Regions from separate parts of the Faecalibacterium sp. Marseille-Q3530 genome, predicted to be linked through region 2. Evidence: predicted binding sites of a transcription regulator. Region 2 holds the regulator's gene; each other region holds the start of a gene.
The links. The regulator Rex, encoded in region 2, represses fermentation and respiration genes when NADH is low (regulators of the CRP and FNR family bind a similar motif). The targets are predictions, from matches to a motif close to ATTGTTAANNNNTTAACAAT.
Positions count from the first base shown of each region.

Region 1 (8,159 bases), on a different contig from region 2:
CCAGATCCACCAGCATCTCTGCGCTGATCTCACCGGTGAACGCACCGGACTTCTCGAAGTGGACGTTCTCTGCACCGACATGGATGTTGGTGCCCTTGGTCTTTTCCACAGCCGTCACCAGATCGGTGAACGGAGTGCAGATGACGACCTCGCAGGAAGCATGCTTGACGGCGGGGATCAGCTCGTCCACCAGCTTGGCTGCTTCCGAAGCGGTCTTGTTCATCTTCCAGTTGCCTGCAATGATTGCCTTACGCTTTGCCTTATCCATGATCTCTATCTCCTTCTATTTACCTACGTACCAAAAAAGGTGCGGCGGCGCCATGCCGCCGCACCTCGATCCTGCTGTTGCGAGCGCGAATTATGCGTTCTGGATGACAGCGATGCCGGGCAGCTCCTTGCCCTCCAGATACTCCAGAGAAGCGCCGCCGCCGGTGGAGATGTGGGTCATCTTATCGCCCAGACCCATCTGCTGGACTGCTGCTGCGCTGTCGCCGCCGCCGATAACGGTGGTAGCGCCGCTCTCAGCCATAGCCTGTGCCACAGCCAGGGTGCCTGCTGCCAGAGTCGGGTTCTCGAAGACGCCCATGGGGCCGTTCCAGACAACGGTCTTGGAAGCCTTGACGGCCTCAGCAAACAGCTTGGTGCTCTCCGGGCCGATGTCGCAGCCTTCCATATCGGCAGGCATTGCGGTCACGGGCACAACGGTGGTCTCGACGGGTGCGTCGATGGGATCGGGGAAGTCCTTGATGCAGACGGCATCGACAGGCAGGAGCAGCTTGACGCCCTTCTCCTGAGCCTTTGCCATCATCTCCTTGCAGTAGTCCAGCTTGGAGTCATCGCACAGGCTCTTGCCGACTTCGTAGCCCTGTGCCTTGACGAAGGTATAAGCCATGCCGCCACCGATGATCAGAGTATCGACCTTCTCCAGCAGGTTGGAGATGACGTTCAGCTTATCGGCGACCTTTGCGCCGCCCAGGATGGCGGTGAAGGGACGCTCCGGGTCGTTGACGGCATTGCCCAGATACTTGATCTCCTTCTCCATCAGGTAACCGACAGCGGTATCCTTGACGTAGTCGGTGACACCGGCGGTGGAGCAGTGTGCACGATGGCAGCTACCGAAGGCGTCGTCCACGTATGCGTCCGCCAGAGAGGCCAGCTCCTCGGAGAACTCCGGCATGTTCTTGGTCTCTTCCTTGCGGAAACGGGTGTTCTGGAGCAGGACAACGTCGCCGTTGTTCATGGCAGCCACAGCAGCCTTTGCGTTCTCGCCCACGACGTTGTCGTCATCTGCGAACACAACGGTCTTGCCCAGCTTTGCGCTCAGGGCAGCTGCAACGGGAGCCAGGCTGAACTTTGCCTCAGGGCCGTTCTTGGGCTTGCCCAGGTGGCTGCACAGGATGACCTTTGCGCCATCATTGAGCAGCTTCTGGATGGTGGGCAGAGCTGCGTTGATGCGGTTCTCGTTGGTGATGACACCGTCCTTCATCGGGACGTTGAAGTCGCAGCGGACCAGAACCTTCTTGCCGCAGTAATTCTCGTCGTCGATCGTCTTCTTACCTAAACCCATGGTAATAAACTCCTCTCAAATTCTTTTCATCGGAATCGAATTTCACTCGTTATCGGGGCTTGCCTCCCCCGTACACTTCTATTATAAACAAAAACTGTGTGGTTTGCAAGGACAGGCAATAGATAATTTATTAACAAACTTTCCCCGTATCCCGGTGGAAATGTGTCTATTTTGACTGAAAGACGGAGCAACTCCCCTTTTTCATGAAAAAAAGAACCTCTGAAAAGCATTTTTTCCAAAGGTTCCCTTCTCTTATTTGAGATCCAGTTCCGGCGGCAGGTCGATCTCATCCGAGACATACTTGCCATTCTTCTTCCGTTGACGCACACACTCGGTGAGCAGATACTCGATCTGCCCGTTCACCGAGCGGAAATCATCTTCAGCCCATGCGGCAAGGGCTTCGTAGAGCTTTGCGTTCAGTCGGAGCGGGATCTGCTTTTTGGGTTCTGCTGCCATCAGTAGAGGCTGCCGCTGTTCACAATGGGCTGAGCGTCACGGTTGCCGCAGAGCACGACCAGCAGGTTGGAGACCATTGCTGCCTTGCGCTCATCGTCGAGCTCGACCACTTTGTTTTCATTCAGGCGTTCCAGTGCCATTTCCACCATGCCGACGGCACCGTCCACGATCATCTTACGGGCGTCGATGATGGCGCTGGCCTGCTGGCGCTGCAGCATGACGGCTGCGATCTCCGGCGCGTAGGCCAGGTAGGTGATGCGAGCTTCGATGATCTCGATGCCGGCCTCGGTCACATTTTTCTGGATCTCGTCCTGGATGCGCTTGGCCACGACCTCGGACGAACCGCGCAGGCTGCCTTCGTCGGCGATGCCGTCACCGGTGGTGTCCACATTGGGGGCCACATCGTAGGGGTAGACCCGCACGACGTTGCGCAGGGCGCTGTCGCACTGAAGGGACAGGTACTCTTTGTAGTTGTCCACGTTGAAGACGGCTTTCGCGGTATCGGTCACGCGCCAGATGACGGCAATGCCGATCTCGACCGGGTTGCCCAGGCAGTCGTTGATCTTCTGGCGGGAGTTGTTCAGGGTCATGATCTTGAGGGAGATCTTTTTGCCATCCTGCTCCCGGCTCGCCTGCACAACAGGCATCTTCTGGACGTCGCCGCTCTGGCTCAGCACTGTGCCCGCGGCTGGGTTGACGGAGGTGCAGAAGGGATTCACCCAATAGAAGCCCTCCCCTTTCAGGGTGCCGATGTAGTCGCCGAAGAGGGTCAGCACCAATGCTTCCTCCGGCTTCAGCACCTTCAGGCCGCAGAGCAGGAAAATGCCAACGATGCCATAGGCGATGCTCAGCACCAGCAAAATCACGCCCGGCACGTTATGTTCTGCCGTGAGCAGTATCCCACCCAGCACGAACACAATGATGGCCGCAACATAGCCGAGCAAGGTCAGCAGCAGCATCGTCATTCCGTTCTTCTTCGTTTGCAAGATCTTCTCTTCCATGTAAGATCCCTCCTTATCGGGTCTGGAAGTGTTTCTATCTGATATCAAAATCATATCATGTTGTGTTTTATCTGTCAAGAGGAAACAACAAAAAAGGCACCCTCGCCTTTCGACGAGAGTGCCTTTATTTCAAGAATCGAAATTCAAGAAAGAACGTTCAGGGGGATCAAATTACTTGATCTCGACCTTAGCGCCAGCCTCTTCCAGCTTCTTCTTGATGTCCTCAGCCTCAGCCTTGGAAGCCTTCTCCTTGACAGCCTTGGGAGCGCCGTCAACGATAGCCTTAGCCTCCTTCAGGCCCAGACCGGTGATTTCCTTGACCAGCTTGATGACCTGCATCTTGGTAGCGCCAGCCTCAGCCAGGATGACGTCGAACTCGGTCTTCTCTTCCTCAGCGGCAGCAGCAGCGCCAGCAGCAGCGGGAGCAGCAGCAGCAACAGCGGAAACACCGAACTCTTCGCAGTAAGCGTCGATCAGTTCCTTCAGCTCCAGGACGGACAGCTCCTTGACGGAGTCGATGATGGCAGTAATCTTCTCAGAAGCCATGGTAATAACCCTCCAATATAAATGGTTTTGTGTTTGTTGATTTCAGATTGTTAAGCAGCAGTCACGCAGCAATTAAGCAGCGGGCTCTTCCTGCTTGTCGGCATAAGCCTGCATTGCAACGGCCAGACCAGACAGAGTGCTGGTGAGGGCGCCTGCAAACATGGACAGCATGCCTTCGCGGTTGGGCAGCTTTGCGATGGCGTTGGTCTCGGCAGCGTCCATGACCTTGCCTTCCATGAAGCCAGCCTTGACGACGAACTTCTTGGACTTATCGCCATCCTGATACTTGCACAGGATGCGGGCAGCGGACATGGGGTCTTCCTCGTGAGCAAAAGCGATAGCGGTATCGCCCTTGAACTGCTCAGCCAGGCCCTCCAGAGAGGTACCCTTAACAGCCAGACGCAGCATGGTGTTCTTCACGACCATATAATCGACGCCTGCCTCACGCAGCTCCTTACGGAGCTTGGTGTCGTTCTCGACGTTAATGCCGCCGTAAGCGACGACGCAGCCGGAAACCGCACTCTCAAACTTTGCCTTCAGATCAGCGACATAAGCCTGCTTCTCAGAAAGAATCTTTGCACTGGGCATTCGGTTTCACCTCGTTTCAAAAACTTGTATCGAACACTGAAACTCAGGGATCAAAAAAGCCTCTTTCCCGCACTGTGTCCGAGAAAGAGGCATAAAACAACATTATGCGCGTTTCTCGGCAGGCGGCTTAGCCTTACGCTGGGTTCCAGCACCTGCTGTCTCAAAAACAGCATGATTATTTTACCGCAAACGCGCGGTGTTGTCAAGTGCTTTTTTGAAGATTTTTTATTTTCCTCTCTTTGGCTCCCCTAATAGGGGAGCTGGCTGCGCCAAAGCGCAGACTGAGAGGTTTTATTTCTTCAAATTAGACACCGTACTTCAGGGTGTTGAGACGGATGCCAGGGCCCATGGTGGTGGCGATGGTAGCGCTCTTGAAGTAAGTGCCCTTTGCAGCAGCAGGCTTTGCCTTTGCAATGGCGCTCATAACGGTATCCAGGTTGGTGTACAGCTTCTCTGCACCGAAGGAAGCCTTGCCCACGGGGACATGGATGATGTTCTGCTTGTCCAGACGATACTCGATCTTACCAGCCTTGGCCTCGGTGACTGCCTTGCCCAGATCGGGAGCAACAGTACCAGCCTTGGGGTTGGGCATCAGGCCGCGGGGGCCCAGCACCTTACCGAGACGGCCGACGCGGCCCATCATGTCGGGGGTGGTGACAACAACGTCGAAGTCCATGAAGCCGCCGGCGATGCGGGCGATCAGCTCATCATCACCAACGATGTCAGCGCCGGCTGCCTCAGCAGCAGCGGCAGCAGCGCCCTTTGCGATGGCGCAGACGCGGACGGTCTTGCCGGTGCCGTTGGGCAGAACGACAGCGCCGCGGACCTGCTGGTCAGCGTGGCGGCCGTCAACGCCCAGGCGGACGTGCAGCTCAACGGTCTCGTCGAACTTGGCAGAAGCGGTCTTGCAAGCCAGCTCCAGAGCCTCGTTCATTTCATACAGCTTAGAAAAATCGATCTGCTTCGCAGCATCGACATAGTGCTTGCCATGTTTCATTGTATATCCTCCTATGTGGTCATGCGGGCAGTTTTATGCCCTCCCACTGTTGTTGTCTCAGCCCTCGACGGTGACGCCCATGGAGCGGCAGGTGCCACGGACCATGCTGCATGCAGCTTCCAGAGAAGCAGCGTTCAGGTCGGGCATCTTGGTCTTCGCGATCTCTTCCACCTGAGCAGCGGTCAGAGAAGCAACCTTTTCCTTGTTGGGCTTGCCGGAAGCGGTGTTGATGCCAGCGGCCTTCTTGATCAGAACGGCTGCCGGAGGAGTCTTGGTGATGAAGCTGAAGGAGCGGTCAGCGTAAACGGTGATGACGACGGGGATGACATAACCCATCTGGTTCTTGGTACGCTCGTTGAACTCCTTGGTGAAGGCCATGATGTTGACGCCCTTCTGACCCAGAGCAGGGCCAACAGGGGGAGCCGGAGTCGCCTTGCCGGCCTCGATCTGCAGCTTAATGTAGCCAGTAACTTTCTGTGCCATGATAAATGCACCTCCAAAAATCTGTGGTGAGTTGCGGCGCCGTGTAGGCGCCTCCCACGAGCATGTGCGCGGTGCACACGCTCTATAAGAACCGCACTGCGGTCTTACCTTGGTAAACGGATGCCGGTTGGTTACGGCAGCTCGACCTGCGCGATGTCCACCTCAGCGGGCGTCTCGCGGCCAAACATGTTGACCTTGAGCTTGACTTTGAAGCTCTCGGTGTCGATGCCCTCCACAAGGCCCATAAAGCCTTCCAGGGGGCCGGCAGTGATCTGCACGGTGTCGCCGACTTTGAAATCGACGGTCAGCGGAGCTGCCTTCTCGACGCCCATCTTCTCGACCTCCTCAGCGGAGAGCGGGACGGGCTTGGATGCGGGGCCGACGAAACCGGTGCAGCCGCGCGTGTTGCGCACCACATACCAGGTATCGTCGTTCATGACCATCTTGACCAGAACGTAACCGGGGAACAGCTTGTGCTCCACCATACGCTCCTTGCCGTCCTTGATCTCAGGGACCATCTCGGTGGGGACCTTGATGTCACAGATCAGGTCTTGCAGACGGCGGTTCTCGACCATGGTCTGCAGGTCCGTTGCAACCTTATTCTCGTAACCGGAATAGGTATGGACTACATACCAGAGGGCTTCATTGGACTGATCTTCCATTTTTTCAAACCTCCGTTTCAAGATGTTCATGCGCCGATGATCAGGCCCAGGATGCCGCCGAAAATGGCATCCAGCGCGATCATGACAACGGCAGCGATCGCCACGGTGACGAGCACGACGACGGTGTTGGTCTTGGTGTCCTCTTTGGACGGCCACACGACCTTCTTCAGCTCGCTCTTCGTGTCGCGGAAGAACTTCGCAACGCGGTTGCAAAAGCCCTTCACGGCGGCCTTCATTCTGGCCACAAAGCCCGGCTTTTTCTCGGTTTTGTCTGCCATGATGTCGTCCGCCTTTCTTACTTGGTTTCGCGATGAACGGTGTGCTTCTTGCAGAAGCGGCAGTACTTCTTCATCTCAAGACGATCGGGGTTGTTCTTCTTGTTCTTCGTGGTGTTGTAGTTGCGCTGCTTGCACTCGGTGCAGGCCAGAGTGATTTTAACGGTCATTTGTTGACACCTCCATTATAACGGTTGTTTTGAACCTCCCTCGGCTTGCGGGAGCGCCTTCAAAACAGGGCGCACTTAATAACCCCGCAAAAGAGGTGTTATCATTATATCACGTCTTTTTCCATCCGTCAAGCGGATTTTCTGCGGTTTTTCAACTTTTTTGAAAAATTTTTCTTTTGCTTCTTTCTGGTTCTGCCCGCTTGCATCCCGCGCATAGATATTGTATAATAACAGCGTCTATACCTATATAGAGAAATTCCGGCCTTCCGGCCGTACGATCAGGAGAGATCATGATGCAATCTGAAGAGAAACTCTGTGTCGTCGTGTTGTTCGGCGGCATGTCCAGCGAGCACGAGGTCAGCTGCGTGTCCGCCGGGACCTTCGTTGACAACCTCGACCCCAGCCGCTACGAAGTGCTGACCGTGGGCATCACCAAAGAGGGCCGCTGGCTGTGCACCGAGGCTTCCAGCGCCCAGATGGCCGACGGCAGCTGGGAAGAGCTGCCCGGCAACATGCCCTGTGTCATCAGCCCGGACCGTGCCGACCACGGCATGATCCTGTTCGCTCCTTCCGGCCAGGTGGAAAAGCTGCACGTGGATGTCGTCATCCCGGCCCTGCACGGCCTGTGGGGCGAGGACGGCACGGTGCAGGGCCTGCTGGAGCTGGCCGGCATCCCCTACGTGGGCTGCGGCGTTCTGGCCAGCGCAGTCTGCATGGATAAGGCGGTGGCCAACGCCCTGTTCGACGCCGCCGGCATCCCCCACACCCGGTGGCTGGCTGCCAACCGCTGGGAGATCGAATCCGACCTCGAAGGCGTCTGCGACGGTGCCATCGCGAAGCTGGGCTGGCCCATCTTCGTCAAGCCCGCCAACGCCGGTTCCAGCGTCGGCATCACCAAGGCACACGACCGCGCCGAGCTGAAGGACGCCATCCGGCTGGCTCTGGAGAACGACCGCAAGGTCGTCTTTGAGGCCTTCGTGGACGGCCATGAGGTCGAGTGTGCCGTCATCGGCTCCGACCCCGCTGTGGCCACCCGCCCCGGCGAGATCCTGGCCGGTGCCGAGTTCTACACCTACGACGACAAGTACAAGAACGGTGTGAGCCAGGTGGTCATCCCGGCCCGGCTCGACGAGGCCAAGCTCGATGAGGTGAAGACCTACGCCGCCATGGCCTACACGGCCCTGAACTGCGAGGGCCTGGCCCGCTGCGACTTCTTCGTGGAGCATGGCACCAACCGGGTGATGATCAACGAGATCAACACCTTCCCCGGCTTCACCCCCATCAGCATGTACCCCAAGCTCATGGAGCACGAGGGCACCCCTGTGCCCGCCCTGATCGACCACCTGATCGAACTGGCGCTGGAAAGGACGGAAAAGCAGCATGGATAACCGCCCCATCGGCGTATTTGACAGCG
Region 1 covers NZ_JAFREH010000001.1:431,004-439,162, forward strand. The annotation lists gene tpiA (triose-phosphate isomerase) at 1-268, opposite strand, end outside; gene pgk (phosphoglycerate kinase) at 359-1,567, opposite strand; gene J3350_RS01885 (PTS ascorbate transporter subunit IIC) at 1,820-2,023, opposite strand; gene J3350_RS01890 (SPFH domain-containing protein) at 2,023-3,024, opposite strand; gene rplL (50S ribosomal protein L7/L12) at 3,196-3,570, opposite strand; gene rplJ (50S ribosomal protein L10) at 3,643-4,158, opposite strand; ribosomal protein L10 leader region at 4,202-4,341, opposite strand; gene rplA (50S ribosomal protein L1) at 4,463-5,155, opposite strand; gene rplK (50S ribosomal protein L11) at 5,213-5,638, opposite strand; gene nusG (transcription termination/antitermination protein NusG) at 5,770-6,300, opposite strand; gene secE (preprotein translocase subunit SecE) at 6,327-6,578, opposite strand; gene rpmG (50S ribosomal protein L33) at 6,596-6,745, opposite strand; gene J3350_RS01930 (D-alanine--D-alanine ligase family protein) at 7,039-8,133, shown strand; gene murI (glutamate racemase) at 8,126-8,159, shown strand, end outside.
Region 1: pgk (phosphoglycerate kinase) is a predicted target of Rex. The motif match lies at 1,686-1,705, and genes of this name have one in related genera.

Region 2 (8,159 bases):
TCCACATATTTTTCGGGCAGGTGGTCGAAGTCGGTCAGGTAGCAGGTGCCGTCCACATCGGTGATGGAGCTTACCGGTTCACCGGCCGCCAGCCGCCTGGCAATGGCGACGGTCTGGTGTTCGCCCATGCCGAAGCTGATGATGTCCGCGCCGGAGTCCTCCGCGATGCTGGGCAGGACGGTGTCCAGCCAGTAATCGTAGTGGGCGAACCGCCGCAGCGAGGCCTCCAGACCACCCAGGATCACGGGCAGGTCGGGGTAGGCCTGCTTGGCCAGCCTGGTATACACGGTGGCGCTGCGGTCCGGCCGGGCACCGCCCTTTCCGCCGGGGGAGTATTCGTCCTCGGCGCGGGGAATCTTGGCGACGGAGTAGTGGCTGACCATGCTGTCCACATTGCCGCCGCCGATGAAGAAGCCGTACTTCGGCTTCCCGAACCGCTTGAAGTCCTCGCAGTCGGTATAGCGGGGCTGTGCCAGTACGCCCACCTTGTAGCCCTCGGCTTCCAGCAGGCGGCTGATGATGGCAGTGCCAAAGCTGGGGTGGTCCACATAGGCGTCGCCGCCCACGACCACAAAGTCCAGCTGCTCCCATCCCCGCGCCTCCATGTCCGCGCGGCTGATGGGGAGAAATTCGGTGTAGATCTGGGAAGAGTTTTCCATAATGCTCCTTTTATTTTATCGTTCGTTCCGTCTCGCCTCTGGATCGCCGGTTTCCCGCTCCGGGGAGAACGGACACGTCAGTGTCTGCGCGGATCATTCATCCGGCTGGTTCATCTGCATTTCCAGCCACTGCTGGCGGCTGATGAGGACAGCGCGGGGCTTGGCGCCCTCGTAGGGGCCGATGATGCCTTTCTGTTCCATCTCGTCCATGATGCGGGCAGCGCGGGCATAGCCCAGCTTGCACCGGCGCTGGAGCAGGCTGGTGGATGCCTGACCGGCATCAATGACCACCTCGACGGCCTGCTTGAGCATCGGGTCACTGCCGGTCTCCTCGTCGGCATCGGCAGAGGATGCACCTTTTTTGCCGTCCAGGATGGCGTGTTTTTCCATGGCTTCGATCATGGCCTCGTCGTACTGGACCGTCGCGCTCTGCTTGATGAAGTCCAGCACACGGCTGATCTCCTCATCCCGCACGAAGGTGCCCTGGATGCGGATGGGCTTGGGGGCACCGACCGGCATGAAGAGCATATCGCCCATGCCCAGCAGCTTTTCGGCACCGGCACCATCCAGGATGGTGCGGCTGTCCACCTGGCTGGAGACCGCGAACGCGATGCGGCTGGGGATGTTGGCCTTGATCAGGCCGGTGATGACGTCCACGCTGGGGCGCTGGGTCGCGACGATGAGGTGCATGCCGGCCGCACGAGCCTTCTGGGCGATGCGGCAGATGGAGTCCTCGACGTCCTTGCCCACGACCATCATCAGGTCGGCCAGCTCATCGATGATGATGGCGATGTATGGCATCTTTTCCAGCATGGGGTCGGTGGCGGCCAGCTTGTTGAAGGACTTGATGTCGCGGACGTTGTTCTCCGCAAACAGGTGATACCGGCGCTCCATCTCCTGCACGGCGCTGCTCAGAGCGCCCGCCGCCTTTTTCGGCTCGGTGATGACCGGCATCAGCAGGTGAGGGATGCCGTTGTACTCGGCCAGCTCGACCACCTTGGGGTCGATGAGGATGAGCTTGACGTCCTCCGGGCTGGACCGGAACAGCAGGCTCATGATGATGCTGTTGACGCAGACGGATTTGCCGCTGCCGGTGCTGCCTGCAATGAGCAGATGGGGCATCTTGCACAGGTCGGCCACCTGGGCCACACCGGCGATGTCCTTGCCCAGCGCGATGCCGAGGGGCGAGGTCATCCGCAGGAAGGCCTGGCTTTCGAAGACACTGCGGATATAGACCGGTGTTTTTTTGTGGTTGGGCACCTCGATGCCCACGGCGGGCTTGCCGGGGATGGGGGCCTCCATGCGGACGTCAGCGACGGCCAGGTTCAGTGCGATGTCGTCTGCCAGCGAGGTGATGCGGCTGATCTTGACGCCCGCCATGGGCTGGACTTCATACCGCGTGACCGACGGGCCGCGGGAGATGTCCAGCACACGGGTGCGGACGCCAAAACTTTCCAGCGTGTCCACGAGCTTCTGCGCGTTGGCCTTCAGCTCGTCCTGTGCGTTGGGGTCACTCTCCTCCGGGGCCTTTTCGAACAGGTCGATGCCGGGGTACTGGTACTGATAGCTCTCCTCAGCCTCCGGCTCCTCGGCCGGGGCGGTGGCTGCCTGCTGCTCGCCGACGGCGGGCTTTTCCATGGCAGCGGCTACCAGCGTGTTGATGTCTTTTTCCTCCACCGGCTCGCTGGTGATGCTGATCCAGCCGTCCTCGTCCGGGGCAGAGCGCATGGCCATCACGTTGTCGGCCATGACCCGCACCGGCACTGAGGGCTCGTCGGTGGTGGGCAGGGTCGGTGTCTGGAAGGCTCCGCTGCCGTCGAACGCAGGAGCTTCGGCGGGGTCTTCGTCCACCGGCTGGGCCGGGATGCCCGGCGTTACCACCGGGGCCGGTGCTTCGGGGGCCGCCGGGGCCTCCGGTTTTGCAAAGAAGTCTTCGGCTGCTGTCTCGATGGCATCGGGCACCACCGGCTTCACGATGGGCCGGGGCGCGGGCTTGTGGAGCGGGTCCTGCCCGAAGGTGCCGCCGGGCCCGACGATGAAGGGCTCGATGGGCTCACTGCCGCCCTCGACCACGGGGGTGCTGTCCGGCCCAAGGTCGATGTCAAACGAGGCGCGGGGATGGGGCGTGCCCACCTGCACCGGCGTAAAGGCCGGGGCCTCCTGCGGCTCTGCCGGGGCAGGCGCGGGGGAGGGGGCAGGTTCTTCGTAGCCGAGGGAGTCGTCCACCGGTTCGGGCACGGCTTCGCCCTCCAGCTCTTTGGTCACCTTGTGGCCCCAGCTGAAAATGCCGGACAGCCAGCCCGGCGCTGCAAAGCCGCCTTCCTCATCCTCTTCGCTGCAAAGGTCCGGCTCGTCTCCGGCTTCCAGCGCGGCCGCTTCCTCCTCGGCCTGGCGGGCAGCCTGCCGCTCGGCGCGGCGGGCTGCATTCTGCTCGTAGACGGCCACGCCCTTTTCGTGGGCGCTGCCGCCCAGTTCACATATCCACTGCCACAGTTCGGCGGGGGTGATATCAAAAATGTACAGGCTGGCACAGAGCGCCAGCACCACCATCACGAGATTTGCCGCCGGACGCCCGCAGAGCAGCAGCAGATTGCCGCCCAGCAGGGCACCGATGGCACCGCCGCCCAGCCAGGCATGGACGCCGTTCTGATAGCACTCCGCTACCATGCGGGCCGCCGGGATGTCGGCGGGGATCTCGGAAAAGACGATGACGGTGCCGCTGGCAAACACCAGCCCCAGCATCAGCTTGAACATCTGGCCGATGAGGTCTTCGCCCCGTGTGTAGAGGATGGCCAGATAGCAGATCGCTGCGCCCAGCACGAAGCTGCCGCAGCCGAACAGGCCGAACAATACCTCGTGCAGGGCCTTCCAGACCGAGCTGCCCTCCACAAAGGCCAGCACGATGAGCAGCAGGCCCGCAAACAGGGTGCCCAGCCCTGCGGGCATCCGCTCCTGTGCCCGGCTCTTTCTCCGCGCAGGTGCGCGTCTTGCGGTCGTTTTTCGTTTTTTCTTTGCCATCTTTCGTTGCAACCCTGTCTCTTTCTCCCATAGTATTCGATTCTTTCATTTTATCACGACCTATGGAAAATAGCAACGAAAACCCGCTCAGCGTTCGATCTCCCGATACAGCCACGCCAGCGCATCCGAGATGCCGCCCAGCTCGTCGATGAGCTTTTCGCGCACGGCCCGGCGGCCGTCCAGCATGGTGCCCACATCCATGACCAGCTCGCCGGTGCGGAGCATCAGCTCGGTGTAGCGCTTTTCCGAGATGCCGCTGTGCGCCGCCACGAAGCCGGTGATCCGCTCCTGCATCTGTTCGAACCACCGCATCGTCTGGGGCACACCCAGGATCATCCCGGAGTGCCGCACCGGGTGGACAGTCATGGTGGCTGTGGGCACGATGAAGCTCCGCCGGGCGCTGACGGCCAGCGGGATGCCGATGGAGTGCCCGCCGCCCAGCACCACGGCGGCGCTGGGCTTGGAGATGCTGGCGATCAGCTCCGCCAGCGCCAGCCCGGCTTCCACATCGCCGCCCACGGTGTTCAGGATGACCAGCAGGCCCTCCACCGCCGGGTCCTCCTGCACGGCCACCAGCTGCGGGATGACATGCTCGTACTTGGTGGTCTTCTGCCCCTGAGGCGCTTCCACATGGCCCTCGATCTGCCCCACCACGGTCAGGCAGTGGATGGCGTGGGGGCCTTTGGTGCGGTAGACGCTGCCCAGATCCTCGATCTGCTCTTTTTCCAGCCGCTGCTCTTCCACCGGGGTGTTTTTTTCGTTCTGCTCTGCCATAAGCCCCTCCTGCTCTGTTTTTTTCAGGGTTCCCGGCGGGTCAAATGATTATGCGGCGGTTAAGATTTCTTAACTTTTGAAAAAATTGCTCCATTTTATTTGACATTCTCCATATCCGCTGTATACTTTAGATAATGAATAAGATTGACAAAGATGTATCATTATTGTGCAAAACTCTTTGAATCTGCCGGAGCGCCACGGTAGGCGCAGAGGACCGGCATCGGATGGATGAAAGGAGAACCACCTATGAACACCCCTGGTAAAGCATCTCTGCCGGTGATCAAACGCCTGCCCAAGTACTACCGCTTTCTGCGGACCTTGAAGAACGACGGCATCACCAGCATCTCTTCCCGCGAACTGGCCGCCCAGATGGGCACCACGGCCTCTCAGGTCCGGCAGGACTTCAACTGCATCGGCGATGTGAACGGCCGTCAGGGCATCGGCTACTCGGTCGAAAACCTGCTCTCCATCCTGGAGAATCTGCTGTTCGGCAACGGCGACCGCCTGCCCACCATCCTCATCGGCTGCGGCCGTCTGGGCAAGGCCGTCAGCCGGTTCATCACCACCGATACCAACGGCTATAAGCTCATTGCCGCCTTCGACAACTCGCCGGACGAAGTGGGCAGGGAGATTAACGGCATCCAGATCCTCCACATCGACCAGCTGGAGAGCTTCTGCGCCGAGCACAAGCCCGAAGTGGCGGTTCTCTGTGTGCCCCGCAGCGGTGCCGAAGAGCTGAGCGGCCGTCTGGTCAGCCTGGGCATCAAAGGCTTCTGGAACTTCTCCCACTACGACCTGTCCGTCCCGTATCCGGAAGTCGTGGTCGAGAACGTCCACCTGGGCGACAGCCTGATGAGCTTGGGCTACCGCCTGCGCAATCAGGACTGATGTTCCGGTTTCGTCGTTGACTATATAATATAATATGATAAAGCAACCCTCCCATCACAGCGAAGCCCGCTCGCTTCCCATCGTTTGGGCTTTGCTCATTCCGTAGAAAGCTGACCGGCGTGCCAATGGCTCTCCCTTTGGGAGAGCTGGCATCGCGCAGCGATGGCTGAGAGGGTTGCTTTTTATGAGGAGACCTTCATGGCAAAGCTATATTTCCGTTACGGCGCAATGAACAGCGGCAAGAGCACGGCCCTGATGCAGGTGGCGCACAACTACGAGGAGCAGGGGATGCAGGTGCTCATCCTGAAGCCGCAGGTGGACACCAAGGGCGGCGGTGAACTGGTCAGCCGCCTGGGGGTGCGGCGCAAGGCCGACCTGCTCATCCCGCCGGAGGCGGACGTCTTTGAGGCCGTCCGCGCCGCCAGCCAGACCCAGAAGCTGGCCTGCGTCCTCTGCGACGAGAGCCAGTTCTTCACCCCGGCACAGGCTGAGCAGCTGTTCATGGTCACGGTAGACCTGAATATCCCGGTCATCTGCTACGGTCTGCGGTCGGACTTCTCGCTCAAGGGGTTCCCCGGCTCCACCCGCCTGCTGGAGCTGGCTCACACCATCGAGGAGATGAAGACCATCTGCACCTGCGGCCGCAAGGCCACCTGCAACTGCCGCAAAGTCAACGGTGAGTTCGTCTTTGAGGGCGAACAGGTCGCCATCGACCTGGAAAACGACGTGCAGTACGTCAGCATGTGCCCCCAATGCTACTTCCGCGAGCGCCGCGCCTTCTACGCCCGCCGGGCCGCGAAATAAAAAAGCGGAGCGTTTCCCGGAAGAAGCATTGCGCTGCGTTCATTTTGCAGCCGTGTTCCCCAAAAAAACAGAAAAATTTTTTCAGCGCTGCCTCGCCGGGCGGCGCTTTTTTCTGCCCGGAACAGACCGTTTCCGACAGAGTGATATATCAGTTGTATCCAACTTCGCGCGTTTATTGCGCTATTGATATATCAGTTGACAAATCTCTGGAATCGTCGGAATCGTCAACGATTTCACTTATTGCATACAACAAAACCACGCCAATTTCTCGATTGGTTACAAAAATATTGCAATTTTAGGAGGTTTCCCCGACTCCTTGCTCCGATTTCTATGCAATCTGTTGAAGTATACATGTTGCACAGTTTTTTCGCTCAAGTTTATTCATTTCGGCAAGGACGTCAAAACCGCGCCAAACACGAACGCAATATTTGTTCGTTTTTTGCGCGCTTCTCTTCAATTTACATCTTTCTTTTTGTGGTATCTTTTGTTATCATAATTGTATACAACGAGCCTTTTGCAGATAAGGCCGCTGAGCACATGTTTTCTATATATTAGGAGGAGAACGAACAATGAGCAAGGCAATTTCTCGTCGCGATTTCCTGAAGGTCACCGGTGCTGTGGGCGCAGCTGGCCTGCTGGCTGCCTGTGGCGGCAGCTCCAACTCCACCGCAGCTTCCACCGCTTCTTCCGCAGCAGAAGCAGCTTCCGTGGCTGGCCTGAGCAGTGATCCTGTCACCCTGACCATGAGCTGGTGGGGCGGCGAGTCTCGTCACAACGCTTACCAGGAGGCCCTGAAGGCTTTCTCCGCAGCAAACAGCAACATCACCGTCAACCCCACCTTCGCTGCATGGTCCGGCTGGGAGGACACCATGTCCACCAAGTTTGCCGGCGGCGTGGCTGAGGACGTCTGCCAGATCAACTGGAACTGGCTGTACAACTACTCTGCAAACGGCCAGACCTTCATCGACCTGAACAGCGTCACCGATTATCTGGACCTGTCTCAGTGGGATGACGCCAAGCTGGCAGCCTGCAACGTTGCCAATGCACAGCAGTGCGTACCTGTCGCTATGACCGGCCGTATCTTCTACTGGAACATGACCACCTTTAATAAGGCTGGCATCACCGAGGTTCCCAAGACTCTGGACGACCTGATGAACGCAGGCAAGGCATTCCAGGAGAAGCTGGGCGATGACTACTATCCTCTGCACCTGGGCGCATACGACCGTATGATCCTGATGGTCTTCTACCTTGAGTCCAAGTACGGCAAGGATTGGGCAGACCCCACCACCTCCACCCTGAACTACACCGCTGACGAGATCGCCGAGGGCATCGACTTCATCAAGAGCCTGGTCGATGGCCACGTCATCATGCCGCTGCCCACCTACTACGGTGCAAACGGCGACAACGCTGCACACCAGTCCAACGAGTGGATCACCGGCAAGATGGCTGGTATCTTCGAGTGGGATTCCTCCGCTGTCAAGTTTCAGGATGCTCTGGACGAGGAGAACAAGCCCGGCTTCACCGTCGGCGAGGAGATCAAGTTCGGCGATTACAACGGCGGCTTCTCCAAGGTCTCCATGGGTCTGGCCATCACCAAGACCTGCGAGCATCCCGCTGAGGCTGCTAAGCTGATCAACTTCCTGCTGAACGAGAAGGAAGGCGCTGAGATCATGGGTTCTGAGTGCGGCCTGCCCGCTTCCAAGGCTGGCCTGGAGGCTGCACAGGCTGCTGGCAAGATCAAGGATCTGGTCGCTGAGGCAAACGGCAAGGTCATGGCCTTCGTCGGCTTCCAGCTGGACCCCCTGTTCGAGGCAAACGACCTGAAGGCAACCGGCACCGGTATCTATCAGGAAGTCTTCGACACCGTGGACTACGACAACGCTTCCGGCGCTGATGTCGTTGACACCCTGCTGGACGGCATGTCCGCTGTTGGTTACACTGTCTGATCGCTTCAGACTCTGACCTGAGTTCTTACATACGAGGGGCATCGACCACTCGGCCGATGTCCCTTTTTCT
Region 2 covers NZ_JAFREH010000012.1:11,607-19,765, forward strand. The annotation lists gene J3350_RS10260 (YgiQ family radical SAM protein) at 1-659, opposite strand, end outside; gene J3350_RS10265 (DNA translocase FtsK) at 753-3,677, opposite strand; gene J3350_RS10270 (ClpP family protease) at 3,765-4,451, opposite strand; gene J3350_RS10275 (redox-sensing transcriptional repressor Rex) at 4,698-5,339, shown strand; gene J3350_RS10280 (thymidine kinase) at 5,538-6,143, shown strand; gene J3350_RS10285 (ABC transporter substrate-binding protein) at 6,713-8,089, shown strand.

Region 3 (8,159 bases), on a different contig from region 2:
CCACCGAACAGCTGCAGGCAGCGGCGGGTCACGTCGCTTGCGGTGCGGGCGGCGATCAGCTTGGCCTGAGCAGCTTCCACGCTGTAACGGACCTTTGCGCCGTCCATAGCCTGCTGCTTCTTCAGAGCAGCGGCATAGACCAGATACTTGGCAGCCTCGACGCGGGCCTTCATCTCAGCCAGCTCGAACTGGGTGTTCTGGAATGCAGCGATGGGGCGGCCGAACTGCTTGCGCTCCTTGACGTAAGCAACGGTCTCATCCAGAGCGCCCTCGGCGATGCCCAGAGCCTGGGAAGCGATGCCGATACGGCCGCCGTCCAGAGTGGCCATTGCCAGCTGGAAGCCCTTGCCACGCACACCCAGCATACGGTCCTTCGGGATGCGGCAGTCCTCGAAGATCAGCTCGCAGGTAGAGGAACCGCGGATGCCCATCTTGTCCTCAGCCTTGCCGACCGAGAAGCCCGGATCGGTGCGCTCGACGATGAAGGCGGAGCACAGCTTGGTGGGGCGGCCCTTCTTGTCCAGCACATGGTCGGTGACTGCGATGACGATGAAGACATCGGCGAACCCTGCATTGGTGATGAAGATCTTGGAGCCGTTCAGCACCCAGCAGTCATCCTCTTCCTTTGCAATGGTCTGCTGGCCCTGTGCATCGGTGCCGGCACCCGGCTCGGTCAGGCCGAATGCACCCAGCCACTCGCCGCTGCACAGCTTGGGCAGATACTTTGCCTTCTGCTCCGGGGTACCGTTCTCATAAATGGGAGCAGCACACAGGCTGGTGTGAGCAGAGACGATGACACCGGTGGTGCCGCAGACCTTGCTCAGCTCTTCCACAGCCATGACGTAGGACAGCACGTCGCCGCCTGCACCGCCGACAGAGGTGGGGAAGTAAATACCCATCATGCCCAGCTTGCCCATCTTTTCGACGGTCTCTTTGGGGAAGTACTCTTCTGCATCAACTTTCTTAGCCAGAGGCTTGACTTCGTTTTCAGCAAACTCGCGGTACATTTTCTGCACCATCTGCTGCTGCTTGGACAGAGTAAAATCCATCGCTATATCCTCCTAACGGGTCTAGTTTTTCATAGGCCGGGCGCTTGTTGCGGCGAACCCGGTTTGCAAACAAATTCCTCCCGACCGCTTTCCCCGCAGCCGGGAGAAATGTTTTCAGAAATTACAGCTGGTCGACCGGAGTCTTGGTGCGGTCTGCGTTGTAAACGTAGAAGCCCTTGCCGGTCTTGCAGCCCAGGTTGCCGCCGCGAACCATCTTACGGATCAGCGGGCAGGCACGATACTTGCTGTCGCCGGTCTCGTGGTACAGGACGTCCATGATGGCCAGGCAGATATCCAGGCCGATGAAGTCGCCCAGCTCCAGGGGTCCCATGGGGTGGTTTGCACCCAGCTTCATAGCAGTGTCGATGCCAGCGATGTCGGAAACGCCCTCCATCTTGATGAAGGCTGCTTCGTTGATCATGGGGATCAGGATGCGGTTGACGACGAAGCCGGCTGCCTCGTTGACCTGAACGGGGTTCTTGCCGATGGCGACCGAGATTTCCTTGATCTTCTCAACGGTCTCAGCAGGAGTGTTGCAGCCTGCGATGACCTCGATCAGCTTCATGCGGTCGGCGGGGTTGAAGAAGTGCATGCCGACCAGCGGGCGGCTCAGGCCCTTGCCGATCTCAGTGATGGACAGAGAAGAAGTGTTGGAAGCAAAGATGCACTCCGGCTTGCAGATCTTATCCAGCTCGCCAAAGGTGGTCTGCTTGACCTTCATGTCCTCGAATGCAGCCTCGACGACCAGGTCGCAGTCTGCACACAGGTCTTCCTTCAGGCCCGGCGTGATAGCGGCGACGATTGCATCCGCCTTCTCCTGGGGGATCTTGCCCTTTGCGACCAGCTTGTCATAGCCAGCCTTGATCTTTGCCAGGCCCTTCTCAGCCCACTCCTGCTTAATGTCGCACAGAGCAACGCTGTTGCCCTCGACCTGAGCGAATGCCTTTGCAATGCCCTGGCCCATCGTGCCAGCGCCAATAACACCGATCTTCATAGGATATCTCTCCTTTATTCATATCCCCCTGCTCCCCGGTTCCCTCTCCGGCAGGAACCGGGATGCAGAAGGGTTCAGATTACAAATTCAAATGTACTTCTCAGTTGTTGGTGAAAACAGCCTTGGGCTTCGGTTTCTCACGGGACAGGAAGCAGGCCATGCCTTCCTTCTGGTCGTGGGTCTCGAAGCAGTCGCCGAACAGCTTTTCCTCGACCTCGACTGCCTTCTCAATGGGAAGGCTGATGCCATCGTTGATGGCCTTCTTGCAGTTGCGCACTGCAATGGGGGCGTTCTTTGCGATCTTGTTGGCCAGCTTCAGGACGTTCTCCATCAGCTCAGCCTGGGGATACACGGCGTTGACCAGACCGATGCGGTAAGCCTCATCGGCCTTGATGTTCAGGGCCGAATAGACCAGCTGCTTTGCCATGCCCATGCCGACGAGACGTGCCAGACGCTGAGTGCCGCCGAAGCCCGGCGTGATGCCCAGACCGACTTCCGGCTGGCCGAAGACGGCGTTGTCCGAGCAGATGCGGATGTCGCAGCTCATGGCCAGCTCATTGCCGCCGCCCAGTGCGAAGCCGTTGACGGCTGCGATCACAGGGATGGGGAAATGCTCGATCATCAGGAAGACATCATTGCCCAGCTTGCCGAAAGCCTCGCCCTCTGCCTTGGTCATGGTGCTCATGGAACCGATGTCTGCACCGGCCACGAAGCTCTTGTCGCCTTCGCCGGTCAGAACGATGCAGCGGATGGCGTCCTGATCGACAGCCTCAAAAGCTGCCTTCAGGTCTGCCAGAACTTCAGGGTTCAGTGCGTTCAGTGCCTTGGGGCGGTCGATGGTGATGATCTCGACAGCACCCTGCACTTCGGTTTTAACAAATGCCATTGTGAAGACCTCCATTCAAAGTCTTATTCTTCGTTTCAGAACAGCCCCGCGCAGGAGAAGTCCGCCTGCGCGGGCGATCCTGATATCTGGAGTGCCTCCAGCGTTTAGTCCATTTCGACGATGGTAGCGCAGCCCATGCCGCCGCCGATGCACAGGGTAGCCAGACCCTTGTGGGCACCACGGTGCTTCATTGCATACAGCAGGGTGACCAGGATACGAGCACCGGAAGCGCCGACCGGGTGGCCCAGAGCGATTGCGCCGCCGTTGACGTTGACCTTGTTCATATCAAAGTGCAGAGCCTGGCTGACGGCCACAGACTGTGCTGCGAAGGCCTCGTTTGCCTCGATCAGGTCCATATCGGCAACGGACAGGCCGGTCTTTGCCATGACCTTCTTGGTTGCAGCGATGGGGCCCAGACCCATGACTTCGGGCTCAACACCAGCCAGAGCACCAGCGACCCAGGTTGCCAGCGGGGTGACGCCCAGCTCCTTGGCCTTCTCCTCGCTCATCACGACCAGAGCAGCAGCGCCGTCGTTGATGGCGGAAGAGTTGCCGGCGGTCACGATGCCGTCCTTGGTGAAGGCGGGCTTCAGGGTGCCCAGCTTCTCGACCGGGGTCAGACGGGGGCCTTCATCGGTATCGAACACGGTGTCGCCCTTCTTGCCCTTGATGACAACGGGAACGATCTCGTCCTTGAAGGCACCGTCCTTGATGGCCTTGTCTGCCTTGACCTGGCTGTTGTAAGAGAACTCATCCAGCTGCTCGCGGGTGATGGGGTTGTAGCCGTACTTCTTCTGATAGGTCTCGTTGGTGCAGACGTTCTCAGCGGTCATGCCCATGTGCTTGTTGAAGCCGGTGGCATCCCACAGAGCATCGTTGACCATGGTATCGACCAGCTCGCTCTTGCCCATGGGAGCGCCCATGCGGTAGCCGTAGCGGCCCTTCATCATAGCGAAGGGAGCCATGTCCATGTTCTCCATGCCGCCTGCAACGACGATGTCGGCATCGCCAGCCTCGATCATCTGCGCAGCCATGTTGACGCAGTTCAGACCGGAGCCGCAGACCACGTTGACGGTGACAGCGGGGGTCTCGATGGGCAGGCCTGCCTTCAGGGAAGCCTGACGCGCGACATTCTGGCCCAGACCAGCCTGAATGACGCAGCCCATGTAAACATGATCGACCTGCTCCGGTGCGACGTGTGCGCGCTCCAGTGCCTCCTTGATGACGATGGAGCCCAGCTCAGCAGCGGGGACGTTGGCAAGAGTGCCGCCGAACTTGCCGATGGCGGTACGGCATGCAGATGCGATAACAACTTTCTTCATGTTAATAGCCTCCTGATTTGTGTGTATATTGGTGGGTTTTAGGAACCAATTTTATAGAAACGCCTGCGGCGTTTGCACATGAGAAACAGGTTCAGGGCTGCTCCCCCTTCGCCCGGAGCGCGGCCATCTTCTGTTCGACGGCGGCTTCCACATTGGGCGTGACGAACTTGGAGATATTGCTGCCGTAGCGGGCAGCCTCTTTCACGATCGTCGAGGAAAGGTAGCTCCATTTGATGCTGGTCGCCAGGAACATCGTCTCGATGCCGGGCATCAGTGCATGGTTCGTCTGCGCCAGCTGGATCTCGTTTTCGAAATCCGTGACCGCCCGCAGACCCCGCACCATGACCGAAGCGTGGCGCTTTTTGGCGAACTCCACGGTCAGGCCGTCAAAGCTCTCCACCGTGACGTTCGGGATGCCCTTGCAGCACTCCTGCAGCAGGGCCACCCGCTCTTCTACGGTGAACAGAGGGTGCTTGGCGCTGTTGATGAGCACGGCGACGATCAGGTGATCGTTGATCTTTGCGGCACGCTTGATGATGTCCAGGTGCCCTTTGGTGACCGGATCGAACGATCCGGGATAAACTGCTGTTGCCATCGTGTCCTCCTTGGTGCGCGCTGGTATGAAAAGCGCGCTCGGTCCTGCCATGATAGCACTTTCCAGTTCGGGTTGCAAGACGTTGTTTGCGGCGCCGCGTCTCATCGCTATTTTTTTAACGATTCATGACGCACTGCTCCGCACCGCCCTGCTACGCTATAAGTAAACCACATCGTCAAAATTTTATCAAGTCCTTTTTCGAAAAATTTTGTTTTTATCGAACCAAAGAATTCGGTTGAATCGCTAAGAATTTTAGTTATATTGCCATCCAGTCACTTTTTTGCCCCGATTTGCTCCGAAAGTATTGATTCCTTCTTTTGTTAATGTTATAACTAAGTTATCGGGTTGTAAGAATTTACAATTCCTTTATGTTATTATAGGAGAGGATGGTTTATAATGGATTATACGGAACTGTATGCGCAGAAAAAGATGACTGCCGATCAGGCCGCTGCTTTGGTCAAGAGCGGCGATTGGGTGGACTACGGCTGGGCTGTGAACACCCCGGTGGCAGTCGATGCTGCCATTGCAAAGCGTCTGCCGGAGCTGGAGAACGTCAATTTCCGCGGCGGCATCCTGATGTGGGTGCCGGAGATCTTCCAGATTGACGACCCGGCTGCCCACATGACCTGGAACAGCTGGCACATGGGCGGCATTGAGCGCAAGGCCATTGCGCAGGGCTTCTCCTTCTACTCCCCCATCCGTTATTCGGAGCTGCCCCGTTACTACCGCGACAGCAAGGACCCCGTGGATGTGGCAGTGTTCCAGGTCACGCCCATGGACGAGCATGGCTACTTCAACTTCGGCCCCTGTGCTTCTCATCTGGGCGCCGTCTGCGAAAAGGCCAAAAAGATCATCGTCGAGGTCAACACCAATATGCCCCGCTGCCTGGGCGGCACCGAGAACTGGGTGCATATCTCCCAGGTGGCCGGTGTCGTGGAAGGCACCAACCCGCCGATGGGCCAGATGGCTGCACCCGGTGCGGCCACTGAGGTGGACCTCGCCGTGGCGAACCTCATCGTCCCGCAGATCCCGAACGGTGCCTGCCTGCAGCTGGGCATCGGCGGAATGCCCAACGCCATCGGCAACCTGATCGCGCAGAGCGACCTGCAGGATCTGGGCGTCCATACTGAAATGTACGTCGATGCCTTTGTGGACATCGCCAAAGCCGGCAAGATCACCGGCCGCCACAAGAATCTGGACAAGGGCCGTCAGGTCTACGCCTTCGGTGCCGGCACCCAGAAGATGTACGATTACCTCGACAACAACCCGGAGTGCATGGCAGCCCCTGTGGAGTACACCAACGACATCCGCAGCATCTCGGCCATCGACAACTTCATCTCCATCAACAATGCTGTCGATATCGACCTGTTCGGTCAGGTCAACGCCGAGAGTGCCGGTATCAAGCACATCTCCGGTGCAGGCGGTCAGCTGGACTTCGTTTTGGGCGCATACCTTTCCAACGGCGGCAAGAGCTTCATCTGCCTGTCCTCTACCTTTATGAATAAGAAGACCGGCAAGGTCGAGAGCCGCATCCGCCCCACGCTGGAGACCGGCAGCATCGTCACCGATACCCGTGCCAATATCCACTATCTGTGCACCGAGTACGGCTGTGTGAACCTGAAGGGCCTGACCAGCTGGGAAAAGGCCGAAGCATTGATCAGCGTTGCACACCCCGATTTCCGGGATGAACTGATCGCCGAAGCTGAAAAACTGCACATCTGGCGCAGGAGCAACAAGCGCTAAACAATGCTGCGGGCATTCCTGCTGCCCGCGGCAGGAATGGAGTCTACGGAAACATGATGGACAAAAAGCCACACATCAAACCCTACCTGTATGGGATGCTCGCGGGATTCGGTGCCATATCACTGAGCATCCTCTTCTTCTTCCTGATCTACCGCTTTCAGGGCTTCGGGGATGCGATCTCGAAGCTGACAGGCATCCTGATGCCGTTCATCTACGGCGCGGTCATCGCCTATCTGCTCAAGCCGGTGTGCAACTGCGTGGAGGATTTTCTCCGCCGCCTTTTGCCCGAAAAGATGGGAACTGCGGCCAACATGCTGGCGGTCACCATCTCGCTGCTGTTCGGCATCCTGGTGGTGTATGCGCTGATCATGATGATCGTGCCGCAGCTCATCACCAGCGTGACGACGCTGTACTACACGGCGCGGAACAACCTGAACGACTTCGTGGACTGGGCTTCCCATCAGGAGATCATCGCCAGCAACCAGAAGCTGCTGGATTTCATCGAGACGTCCTATGACAACCTGCAGGACACGCTGGACAACATCGTCCGGACGAAGCTGGTCCCCTCCATGCAGAGCCTCCTGAGCGGTGCAGCGCTGGGCGTGATGAGCGTCGTGACCTTCCTGAAGAACATCATCATCGGCGTCATCGTTTCGGTGTATCTGCTGGCCAGCCGGAAGAAGTTCGGCCAGCAGTGCAAGATGATCCTGTACAGCCTCATCAAGCCCCGCTGGGCGGATGTCATTCTGGAAGAGATCCTCTATGCCGATAAAATGTTCGGCGGCTTCATCAACGGCAAGATCCTGGATTCTGCCATCATCGGTGTGCTGTGCTACATCGCCTGTCTCATCTTCAAGTTCCCCAGTGCGCTGCTGGTCTCGGTCATCATCGGTGTGACCAATGTTATCCCCTTCTTCGGGCCTTTCATCGGTGCCATCCCGGCCACCTTGCTCATCCTCATCCAGAACCCCATCAAGGCGCTCTGGTTCATTCTGTTCGTTCTGGTTTTGCAGCAGGTGGACGGCAACATCATTGGGCCGAAGATCCTGGGCAACACCACCGGCCTTTCCAGCTTCTGGGTGCTGTTCGCCATCCTGCTGTTCGGCGGCCTGTGGGGTTTTGTGGGCATGATCATCGGTGTGCCGCTCTTCGCTGTCATCTACGACGTGCTCAAGAAGTTCGTCTTCCACGGCCTGCGCCGCAACGAGGAGATGAAACTGGTCACGACCTACCACGACAACTTCGGCGACCCCGACGACGAATAAATCCAGCCCTCTATATCAAATGCCCCGGCCCTGTCTCCTGCGGGAGATGGGGCCATTTTATCGCGCAAAAAACCTCCCGCTTCCCGGCGCTGTTGCAGCGCTCCGGAAAGCGGGAGGTTTTGGTTCAGGACGGCTACACCCGATGCAGACCCAGCGCTTCTGTGTGCTTACTGCTGGCCGGGCTTCCAGTCCTTATAATTCTCGTAGCGGCTCTCGCGGATCTTGGTGTGGGACCAGATCTCGTCGGCCATGGGCTGCCAGTTGTCGGCGTAGGCCTTGCACTTATCGCACAGGTGATCCACCGT
Region 3 covers NZ_JAFREH010000001.1:27,053-35,211, forward strand. The annotation lists gene J3350_RS00155 (acyl-CoA dehydrogenase) at 1-1,049, opposite strand, end outside; gene J3350_RS00160 (3-hydroxyacyl-CoA dehydrogenase family protein) at 1,171-2,043, opposite strand; gene J3350_RS00165 (enoyl-CoA hydratase-related protein) at 2,144-2,929, opposite strand; gene J3350_RS00170 (acetyl-CoA C-acetyltransferase) at 3,034-4,251, opposite strand; gene coaD (pantetheine-phosphate adenylyltransferase) at 4,343-4,846, opposite strand; gene J3350_RS00180 (butyryl-CoA:acetate CoA-transferase) at 5,243-6,589, shown strand; gene J3350_RS00185 (AI-2E family transporter) at 6,643-7,854, shown strand; gene J3350_RS00190 (radical SAM protein) at 8,022-8,159, opposite strand, start outside.
Region 3: coaD (pantetheine-phosphate adenylyltransferase) is a predicted target of Rex. The motif match lies at 5,018-5,037, and genes of this name have one in related genera.